Linked DNA regions of Methylomonas sp. 11b. The protein of the gene in region 1 interacts with the protein of each later gene in a pairwise test. Links are inferred from orthologs where the notes say so. Each region holds a gene or a part of one and is shown on either strand. Other genes may lie near its edges.

Region 1 (7,981 bases):
ACATCACCATGCAGTGAAACCAAAGATCGGCGGTTTCATACACTATTTTATCCTTATCGCCGTCTTTGGCGGCAATCACCGTTTCGGTGGCTTCCTCGCCTATTTTTTTCAAAATATGATCCAATCCCTTGGCGTATAAACTGGCTACGTAGGACTGATCGGCAGTTTGCAGCTTACGCTGTTCAAGAACCTGGGCCAATTGCTGTAAAACTTCGCTCATTAGCTTTTGTTTAGATTGAAAATTGCAAAATCATAGCACGTTGCCGAAACAGCCAAAAAAAATCTATCGGCAAAAAAAAGCCTCCCTATGCTTGCGCAGAGGAAGGCAAAAAAACCAGCGGAGTGCTTAGAAGGAGGTTCCGCTCGTTATTACAACACCAGGAGGTAGTTACAAATTCTTGGATCGGCTATTCAGCAGCGCCTTAGTCGACATATTGCTAAATATGGAAGTGGCAGCGAATAACATTGTGGAGATGACGAACAAGCCGGAAATAAAGCTCCAAACACCGACAATAAAAAGAACGCCGATCAAGATGTCTTTTTTAAAGTCGTTCATTGTGCTCAAATTCTCTATTTTTAAATCTTGCGCTTGACAAGACTTCATGTGCTTGCTCTTCAGTTGCAGCGCACTATACAGGATAGAAAAAAGTTTACAATTAGGCTTTTACTAAATAAATTGTATACAATTTAGAAACAATAGAAATGTCAACGCTTTTTGGTGATTTTTTTTACTTTCCAGGAGATACCATGGACAAACTAACCAGCATGAATGTCTTTGTCCGCGTCGCCAAAGCCGGCAGCTTTGCCGGAGCCGCCAAAGATCTCGATATTTCCAGAGCCATGGCTACCAAACATATTATGCAACTGGAAAGCGAGCTGAACACGCGTTTATTCAATCGCACAACCCGCAGCTTAAGCCTGACGGAAGCCGGCGAGGCTTACCTGGAGCGTTGCCAGCAAGTTCTACTGGACGTAGCGGAGATGGAATCGGCGATCACTCACCTACAAACAGAGCCGCGCGGCACCCTAAAAATTCTGGCGCCGCCGGTCATCGGTGCCAGCCATATTTCGCCGGGCTTGACCGAATATCTAAAAAACTACCCCGACCTCTCCGTAGAGATGGTGCTGAAAGGCGGACAAGTCGATTTAATCGATGAGGGCGTCGATCTGGCTATTTATTTGGGACAACTCAACGACACTAGCCTGGTAGCCCGAAAGTTGGCCAGTTCCTCGCTGGTCGTTTGCGCGTCCCCGGAATATCTTAAAGCACACGGTACTCCGCAAGACCCGGAAGACCTGGAAGACCATAGCTGTCTGATCAATTGGGCGATCCCACCGCGGAACAAATGGCGTTTCAAGGGCATTCTTGGGGAGCGCACTGTCACCGTCACGGGCAGGATGCAGGCCAATATGGCCGATCCGATCCGCAACGCCGCGGTGAATGGCTTGGGCCTGATCATGTTGCCGCGCTATATCGTCGGCCGTGACATCGAGCAAGGCCGGCTGCAAGTAGTGATGGAGCAATACGGTATCGCACCGCTGGAAATTTATGCGGTGTACCCGCACCGCAAATATTTGTCGGCCAAAGTACGTTCGTTTTTAGAGTTTATTCAAGCCTGGCTACCGCATCGGATCGGCATGAACCCATGACCGATTTGCAAGACAAGTGGGATACCATTTACCGAAATGCCTGCTCTCCGCCACTCCCTGCCGAGGTGCTGAGCCAACACCAGTACTTGCTACCCAAGCAGGGTAAAGCGTTGGACTTGGCCTGCGGCCTGGGCGGCAACGCCGTCCTCCTAGCCGAGTCCGGCCTTGATGTGGACGCTTGGGATATTTCCTCCGTTGCTTTGCAAATATTGCAACAACAAGCTACCGAAAAAGGCCTGTCAATCACCACTCAGCAATGCCATATCAGCGCCGAAACGCTGGCGCAGCAGACTTACGATGTGATTGTCATCTGTCGTTTTCTTGACCGAACCCTGTGTAATGCGATAATGGCAGCCTTGAAACCGGGCGGCCTGCTGTTTTACCAAACATTTACCCGCAACAAACTAGACCAACAAGGCCCCAGCAATCCCGAGTATTTACTGGAAAACAACGAATTATTGCGGCTATTCAGCCCATTAAAAGTGGTTTTTTACCAAGAATACGCAAAACTCGGCGATGTGCGATTCGGCAATAGAAACGAAGCCTGTTTTATCGGGCAAAAATGAAGCGGTAAATTAATGATAGAAAATCTCGACCCCAAACAGTCCTGGGCTGTATTACAAACTAATCCGGCCGCGGTACTGATCGACGTCAGAACAGCCATCGAACACAGCTTTGTCGGCCATCCGCCGCAAGCGATTCATGTCGCTTGGAAAGAATTTCCGGGCATGCAGTTAAACACGGGTTTCGTAGACCAAGTGCGGCAGTACGCCCCGAATAACGCCACGCCGATTCTGCTGCTGTGCCGCAGCGGACAGCGCTCTGTAGACGCCGCCAAAGCCCTGGAAGCAGCGGGCTACGAGCATCTGATCAACATTCTGGAAGGCTTCGAAGGCCCGCTGGATGAAAACAAACACCGCGGCAATACTGGTGGCTGGCGTTTTCACGGCTTGCCTTGGCAACAAAGTTAATCCCTCAGCCAATCGGTCCGCGCCAGCGCGGAAACCAAAACTAAATCCCGCTGGGCGGCTTGTCCGTTCGGCCTATCTGTTCCTTAAAAATCATCTAGTAAATTATTGTGATAGAAAAACTTAGAAACATCGCGATCATCGCTCACGTCGACCACGGCAAAACCACCCTCGTCGATCAATTGTTGCAACAGTCCGGCACCTTCGACGCGCACACCAAAGTCGACGAACGGGTGATGGACTCCAACGCGCTGGAAAAAGAACGTGGCATCACCATCTTGGCAAAAAACACCGCGATCGACTGGAACGGCTATCACATCAACATCGTCGACACTCCGGGCCACGCCGACTTCGGTGGCGAAGTTGAACGGGTTTTATCGATGGTGGATTCGGTTTTATTGCTAGTGGATGCCGTTGACGGCCCGATGCCACAAACCCGCTTTGTGACAAAAAAAGCCTTTGCTTTGGGTTTAAAACCCATCGTCGTCATCAACAAAGTCGATCGCCCGGGCGCTCGTCCTGATTGGGTCGTCGATCAAACTTTTGATTTGTTCGATAACCTCGGCGCCACTGATGAGCAGCTGGATTTCCCGATTGTTTACGCCTCCGCGTTGAACGGTTTTGCCGGTTTGGAAGCCGACGTATCCGGCGGCGATATGACACCGCTGTTTCAAACTATTGTCGATAAAGTAGCCCCGCCGCCGGTCGAAGTGGACGCGCCCTTCCAAATGCAGGTCATCAGCCTGGATTACAACTCCTATGTCGGCGTTATCGGTATCGGTCGCATTCAACACGGCAAAGTCACGCGCAATATGCCGTTAACCATCGTGGACAACGAAGGAAAAAATCGTAGCGGTCGGATGTTGAAACTGTATGGTTTCCACGGCTTGGAACGCGTCGAAGTGGAAAGTGCGCAAGCGGGCGACATCATTGCTTTCTGCGGTATTGAAAACCTGAAAATCTCGGAAACCTTGTGCGACCCTAATAACGTAGTTGCCTTGCCGCCGCTATCCGTAGATGAGCCAACCGTGAGCATGACCTTCCAGGTTAATAACTCACCGTTTGCCGGCAGAGAAGGTAAATTCATTACCACCCGCCAAATTTATGATCGTTTACAAAAAGAATTGCAGCACAACGTGGCTCTGCGCGTTGAAACCACCGATGATCCAGACAAATTTAAAGTATCGGGTCGCGGCGAGTTGCATTTATCGGTCTTGATCGAAAACATGCGCCGCGAAGGCTTCGAGCTGGGCGTATCGCGTCCACAAGTTATCATTCGCGAAATTGATGGCGTTAAATCGGAACCGTTTGAAAACGTCACGATTGAAGTAGAAGAACAACATCAAGGCACCATCATGGAGAAATTGGGCGAGCGTAAAGGCGACCTGAAAGACATGGTGCCCGATGGCAAAGGCCGTATCCGCCTGGAATATGTCGTGCCTTCGCGCGGCTTATTGGGCTTCCAGACCGAATTCCTGACCGCAACCTCTGGATCGGGCTTGTTCTACCACGTCTTCGACCATTACGGCCCTGTGAAAGAAGGCGCGGTCGGCAGTCGCGTGCGTGGGGTGTTGATTTCCATGGCTAAAGGTAAAGCGGTCGATTACTCACTGTATCCGCTACAAGCTCGCGGCGAGTTGCTGGTGGTGAATGGTGATGAAATCTACGAAGGGCAATTAGTCGGCATCCATTCACGCAGCAGCGATTTAGTGGTTAACCCCACCAAACCCAAGCCTTTAACCAATATTCGTGCCGCCGGTACTGACGACAGCTTGACCTGCGCCAAAATTCAAAAAATGACGTTGGAACAAGCCTTGGAGTTTATCAGCGATGATGAGCTGGTTGAAGTGACACCAAAATCCATTCGTCTACGTAAAATCTTATTGACTGAAAACGAACGCAAACGCGCCCCGAAATAGTCAAACTAAAAAGCCGTTCTCGTCAGTAACGAGAACGGCTTTTTCAAACTAAACCATTCATTCCGGCTCTACTGCAATACAAACTTAACACCTATCACCAGCAGCAAGGTTGCCAGTACCGGACGCAGAAAATATTCCGGAATCTTGGCACTCAGATGACTGCCGATCCAGATTCCCGGCACCGACCCCAGCAACAAACTGATCAACAAATCCAGATCGAAATTCCCCAAACTCAAATGCCCCAAACCGGCCACTGCGGTCAAAGGAATCGCATGCGCCAAATCGGTACCGACAATTTTCAACGTGGTCATTCTGGGATACAGAAATAACAAAGCCACAGTTCCTAAAGCGCCGGCGCCAACCGAGGATAAAGTGACCAACACTCCAAGTACCGCACCGGTAAACACCGTCGCAACTTTTTCCCAGCGCGGCGAAAAACGGCCGCTATTTTCCTGGTTGCTATGCTCATCATCGATTGCCCCCGTCTTGGCGGCTTTACGCAACAGAATACTGCGAACCAGCAAAGCCAGAGCCGTCAGTAACAAGGCCACACCCAAAGTAAACGTAATCGCGCCGGTCACTTCCTTGCCGACCTCCATCAGATTTTTCAGCACATACAAAGTGATACCGGCGAACGGCAAACTACCCAGTGCCAACCAGCCGACGATTTTCCAGTCCACCGAACCATGCTTGCCGTGATGAACAAACACCCCGGCGGTTTTCGTAATCGACGCATACAGTAAATCCGTGCCTACCGCGACGGCCGGTTTAAAGCCAAACAAAAACACCAGAAGCGGCGTCATCAAAGAACCGCCGCCAACACCGGTAACACCGACCAGCATACCCACGACAAATCCGGATGCCGTATACATTAAATTCATAGACAATCACCTTAAACTTCATAATATTCGATAAGTGACCTCATTATGCCAGCCCAGTCACTCAGCTTATTAATGATTAAATTGCATATGTATATTTAATTTTTAGATATTTATCTGCCTGAGCGCAATTTACTCAACACCTAAATGACTGAGCTCGACGCCATCCTCTAGTAAACTGACTCTTATTCGCTAAAATCCAACTTTAGGAGGATTTATGGTTAGGCATGCAATAGTTTTAGTATTTGGCTGGTTTTTGTCAGGTACGGCCTTCGGTGATCAAGATGACTGGGTCTACACGCCTCGTCAACAGCCGCAGCAACGACAATACCGGCAGCAACCCGAACAGCGGCAATACAATCGCCGAGACAATTACAGCAATGACCATGACCAGTATCGTGATCGTGATCGTGATCGTGATCGTGATCGTGATCGTGATTATCAAGACTATCAAAGAAATCAAGGCAACCAAGATTTTCAGGGCTATCGAGGTGGTTATCGGGGCTATATTCCTCAGCCTCCGACCGGCTATCAGGCTCCAGCCGATTATTATGGATTACCGCCAGTAAGGGGGTTCGTCTACCCACCGCAACCGCAGCAAATGCCGGGGTTCGAGAATCACCCTCGCGGACGCTGGTAGCTGTAAAACTAATTGATCCTTAGCATGAAAAATGGCATCAGGCTTTCGACATTTTTTCACTAAGATTTACCTTATGATTCTGAGCGTTTTTGTCGGGAATTCGATAAATTGTCGGATAGTTGGCAAGCGTTCCCGGAGATAGGCTTTTTGGCGGGCTTGGGGGTTGCCATGAAAGTGCCGACTTTCTGTTTACAAGGACACGCTGAACACACTGGTCGCACTAGTGGATCGACAAGCTCACCACGAACGGAATCAATAACATATGGTTCGCCTTGAGCCTGGTGATGGACTTACTCAGAGCCGCGTTAAGTTTTAAAAACAAACAGTTATTTCCGAATTTTGGACCCGGCGGAAATTGGTCATGATTTTGCTTGGCGGTTAATGCCTGTGCAAATCAAATCGACTAAGGGGAATAAAATGTTTGAACACAAAAATCTTGACGGTACTTGGAACCGCGTTGTTTCAAAAAGCGATGCGTTTCTAAGCGGTGATATTCTGGAAACTCGGGATATGGTCGGCACCGAACCCGAGAAAATCGCCCGTATGCAATTTGCTGTGATCGGCCAGTACTTGGTCGAACGTTGCCTGCCTCCGGAAGCCTTGAGTGAAACTTGGGCGCAGGATGCCGGCAAACTGCCTTGGTGGGATTCGGTAAAAAACCCGCCGCATATGGGCATTATCGCCGACTTCAACAGCCACAACGGCGGTCTGCATCGTATTCCTTTCGACGCCAATCATAATGTCGTCGGCTTTGCCAGCGATGGCGAGGAAATCGTTCTCGGCAAAGGTGTGTACACAGTCACCCGCAAAAGCGATGGCAAAGAGTTAAGCGCTGCATCGCAGAGTGAGCTGCGTGCGTTGTATTTCGCGTAACCGGTGGATTGATCGGCATAGAACTGGGTTGAGCCAAGCAAAACCCAGTTTATTAACCCGGCCCACAAATATCGTCGCTCCCGCGCAAGCAGGAGCCCTGTTTTCACACTGGATTCCTGCTTACGCGGGAATGACGGTATCAGGGAATTTAAGGGCTTGGCTAATATAAAGTTTGGAATAACCATGATCGACCTTGAATTCTAATTCTGTCCTTAACTTCGAATAGTTGGTTTCCCTGAAACGCCCGCCACACTCAGGCGGAGACCCAGATTTTTGATTATCTCTCGGTCTCGGATGCTCCGTATCGATATGCAGTTTTCTCACTTCCCGCTCACCGGCATGATGTGTTTTAGGTAATAATCGGCACGTAGCTGAGAATGTTACGAGTTTTATCGCTGAATGTAGATTATCGGAACAGAACATGGGTATACAGGATCGCGACTACTACCGGGAAAAATATAAACAGGCGTCGCAAGGCAGTAGTCCCGATTTTGTCGCCAATCAGACGATGCAGCAGGGTCGCGGAAAATCAAGTAACAGCGGCATTCGCTATCTTTTGTTTCCGGTCTTAACCATTGCCGCGCTGTGGTACGGCGCCGATGCCTTTTTGCGGTTCGAAAAGGCCAAAAGGCAGGCTGACATACCGCTACCAGTGGCTATTGCTCCGCAAGCCCAACCACAATCCAATCTCATTTCCCCAAAAGCCGGTGGCGTGGTTTTAAAAACCGACCCGCAAGGCCATTTTCGCGGTACGGTGTTAGTCAATAATGTGCCCATGCCTTTTCTGATCGATACCGGCGCGACCAAAACCGTGATTCCGAGCAGTATGGCAATCGAAGCAGGTCTGCCCTTCGGCGGCGTGGTGCAATCGAATACCGCCGGCGGCAAAGTAGCGGATCGCGCAACTCAAATCACAAGCTTGGTTTTGGGTAGCGCCGTCATCAAAAATCTCGATGCGCACATCAACGACCATTTGGATGAAGTGTTGATTGGCATGAATACTTTAAAATATTTCCAGATGACGCAAACCGGCAATACGCTGACCTTGGTAGC
Region 2 (2,938 bases), 280 kb from region 1 along the record:
ATCTTTAGCATTTCAACGCGCGCGCTTGCCGAATCGATTGTAAAACGCTTCGACAACGAATGATTGGTTTAGCTATCTGCCTTGGTTGCGCAAAACGCAGGCGCCAAGGTGGTCGACACTCAGAACTACCCTCGAGCCGGAGTGGTGCGTAGCGCTCCCGATTGGCGCAAGACTGATTTTGCTATTACCCCACCCGAGTCGTTACCGGCAAATTCTTCGGCGGACCGGGCGAACGATGTCGAATGGCGCCGTTGTTTGCAGTTTTGCTATAAAAATATCCGCCGCAGTAGCAACACATTTTAGTATCCTAGCCAGCCATTCCGTACCCAGCCCGTAGACCATGACCCAATACCAATTGTTCGCCACCACGCCCAAAGCAATGGAAGGTATTCTTGCCAACGAAATCAAAGCCCTGGGCGGACTGAACGTCCGCGAAAAAATGGCCGGCGTTTCCTTCGATGGCGATCTGGCGCTGGCTTACCGGGTTTGTTTGTGGTCGCGTACGGCTAACCGGGTGTTTCTGCCCTTGAGCAGTTTCGAGGTCAAGTCGCAGCAAGATTTGTACGATGGCGTCAAAAAAATCAACTGGTTCGAGCATATCAAGCCCGACGACAGCTTGGCGGTATCATTCAGCAGCAAGAACAACCCAGCCATCAATAACACCCATTTCGGTGCCTTGAAAGTCAAGGACGCCATCGTCGATCAGATGCGCGCCAAGTTTAATAAACGGCCCAATATCGACACCGACCGGCCCAGTATTCGCGTGAATGTTTATCTACATAACGAAACTGCGCAACTCAGTCTGGACTTATCCGGCGAGAGTTTGCACAGACGCGGTTACCGTGACGTCAACATTGCCGCGCCGATCAAGGAAAACCTGGCAGCGGCGATCTTGCTGCGCGCCGGCTGGCCGACAATTGCCGAGCAAGGCGGTTCGCTGCTCGATCCGATGTGCGGCTCCGGCACCATGTTGTTAGAAGGCGCGATGATTGCCGCCGATTATGCGCCGGGTTTACAACGCGATTATTTCGGCTTTCTGGGCTGGAAAAAACACGATGGCGCGCTTTGGCAAAGCCTGCTGGACGAAGCCAAGCAACGCCGGGATGTTGGCTTGAGCAAAATGCCTGTTATAGTCGGTTTCGATCAGGACCGGCGCACCGTGGTAGCCGCCTTGCAGCACGTGGAAAATGCCGGCTTGGCAGGCAAGATTCATATCGAACGGCGCGACATCGGCGATGCAACAACGGCGGAAAGTTGGCCCAAAGGCTTGATCGCCTGCAACCCGCCCTACGGCGAACGGCTGGGCGACGAGGCGGAAACCTCCGAGTTGTATCGGCGCTTTGGAGAGGTGCTGAAACAGCGCTTTGTAGGCTGGCAGGTGGCGATGATCATCAGCAATCCGGAATTGGGTTTTCGCTTGGGCGTACGTTCGCAAAAGCCGATTACCTTGTTCAACGGCGCGCTGGAGTGCAAATTGCTGCGTTTTAATATCGAAGAACAGACCTTCTTCGAACCCAAAGCCAAATCCCAGCAAGAACGCATCGAGCAAATCAGCCGGCGTACGGAGACTGAGCAACCCGACAATCAGGCGGAGATGTTCGCCAACCGCTTGCGTAAGAATCTGAAAAAAATCGGCAAATGGGCCAAACAAAATCAGGTCAGTTGCTACCGGCTGTACGATGCGGATTTGCCGGAATATGCGGTGGCGGTGGACGTTTATCAAAGCGAGAAAACTTGGGTCAATGTGCAGGAATACGAATCGCCGAAAACCATCGATCCGGCCAAGGCCAATCAACGCCTGGCTGGGGCGATGGTGGAAATCCCCAAAGTATTGGAAATACCCAAAGAGCAGGTGTTTTTAAAAATCCGCCGCAAGCAGAAAAGCACCGATCAATACGAGAAACAAGGCGAATCCGGCCGCTTTCATGTGGTCGAGGAAGGCGGTTGCAAGTTTTGGGTGAATTTTGAAGATTATCTGGATACCGGTTTGTTTCTGGATCATCGGCCGATCCGTTTATTGATACAACAACAAGCCAAAGGCAAGCGCTTCCTGAATCTGTTTGCTTACACCGGCAGCGCCAGCGTGCATGCGGCGGTGGGCGGCGCGGCCTCCAGCGTCACGGTGGATATGTCCAACACCTATCTGGACTGGGCCAAGCGCAATTTTGATTTGAACGGCATTCAAGGCGATCACAAGCTGCTGCGCGCCAATTGTGTGGAATGGCTGGCGGAACAGGCCGGCGCCAAAGACAAACTGCAATTTGATCTGATCTTTCTCGATCCGCCGACCTTTTCCAATTCCAAGAAAATGGACGAAGCCTTTGATATTCAGAACGATCATCTGCATTTGCTGCGCAGTGCCGTTGCCCTGCTTGCGCCGGGCGGCGTGCTGTATTTTTCGACTAATTTCCGCCGCTTCAAACTGGACAGGCAAGCCTTGGCGGATTTGCAGATAACAGACATCAGCGCGAAAACGATTCCGGAGGATTTCGCCCGCGATCAAAAAATTCATTATTGCTGGAGGATTACTCGATGAGCGAGTGTTTGCATATCATCGTCAAGGGCCGAGTTCAAGGCGTGTATTTTCGTGCCTACACCCAAAAACAGGCCGTGAAGTTGAATATAAAAGGTTTTGTCAGAAACCTGGCCGACGGCAGTGTCGAAATCGTCGCCAGCGGCCATGCGGAGGAACTACAAAAACTAGTGGCTTGGTGCCATAAAGGGCCGATATTGGCTAAGGTTTCAGAGGTAATTGCTAACACTTATGATGCAGGCGAGCATTTTGAGGTGTTTGAGGTTAGGTAGGTGCTCTAATGTCAGGCGACATTTTGATTCGCTCAACTTAATAGCTACGTCTCAATCTTTAACCTGGCAACCGGTTACCTGCTACTTATCTATGCAAACAACTTCTAAGCACCTTCCCCCCCAAATCGGATTA

Evidence for each region. Proteins that work in one complex are often made in the same cells at the same time.
Region 2: the proteins of typA (region 1) and rlmKL interact in binary tests that used the Escherichia coli proteins (3 or more experiments, as listed by UniProt). The link is inferred for Methylomonas sp. 11b from one-to-one orthologs.

Annotation. Positions count from the first base shown.
Region 1 is NZ_KI911557.1:3,004,415-3,012,395, forward strand. Bases 2,186-5,132 are described here. They hold typA (translational GTPase TypA), read left to right. Parts: upstream 2,186-2,728; coding sequence 2,729-4,537; downstream 4,538-5,132. Other genes in these bases: METH11B_RS0114435 (class I SAM-dependent methyltransferase), read left to right, coding at 2,186-2,216; METH11B_RS0114440 (rhodanese-like domain-containing protein), read left to right, coding at 2,229-2,621; METH11B_RS0114450 (sulfite exporter TauE/SafE family protein), read right to left, coding at 4,606-5,132. Outside these bases: METH11B_RS0114420 (phosphoribosyl-ATP diphosphatase), read right to left, coding at 1-220; METH11B_RS0114430 (LysR family transcriptional regulator), read left to right, coding at 748-1,650; more of METH11B_RS0114435, read left to right, coding at 1,647-2,185; more of METH11B_RS0114450, read right to left, coding at 5,133-5,418; METH11B_RS29170 (hypothetical protein), read left to right, coding at 5,700-5,984; METH11B_RS0114465 (hypothetical protein), read left to right, coding at 6,473-6,928; METH11B_RS0114470 (retropepsin-like aspartic protease family protein), read left to right, coding at 7,350-7,981. UniProt on the Escherichia coli protein: A 50S ribosomal subunit assembly protein with GTPase and nucleotide-independent chaperone activity, required for 50S subunit assembly at low temperatures, may also play a role in translation.
Region 2 is NZ_KI911557.1:2,726,738-2,729,675, forward strand. It holds rlmKL (bifunctional 23S rRNA (guanine(2069)-N(7))-methyltransferase RlmK/23S rRNA (guanine(2445)-N(2))-methyltransferase RlmL), read left to right. Parts: upstream 1-340; coding sequence 341-2,536; downstream 2,537-2,938. Other genes in the region: METH11B_RS0113165 (acylphosphatase), read left to right, coding at 2,533-2,805. UniProt on the Escherichia coli protein: Specifically methylates the guanine in position 2445 (m2G2445) and the guanine in position 2069 (m7G2069) of 23S rRNA. Methylation occurs before assembly of 23S rRNA into 50S subunits.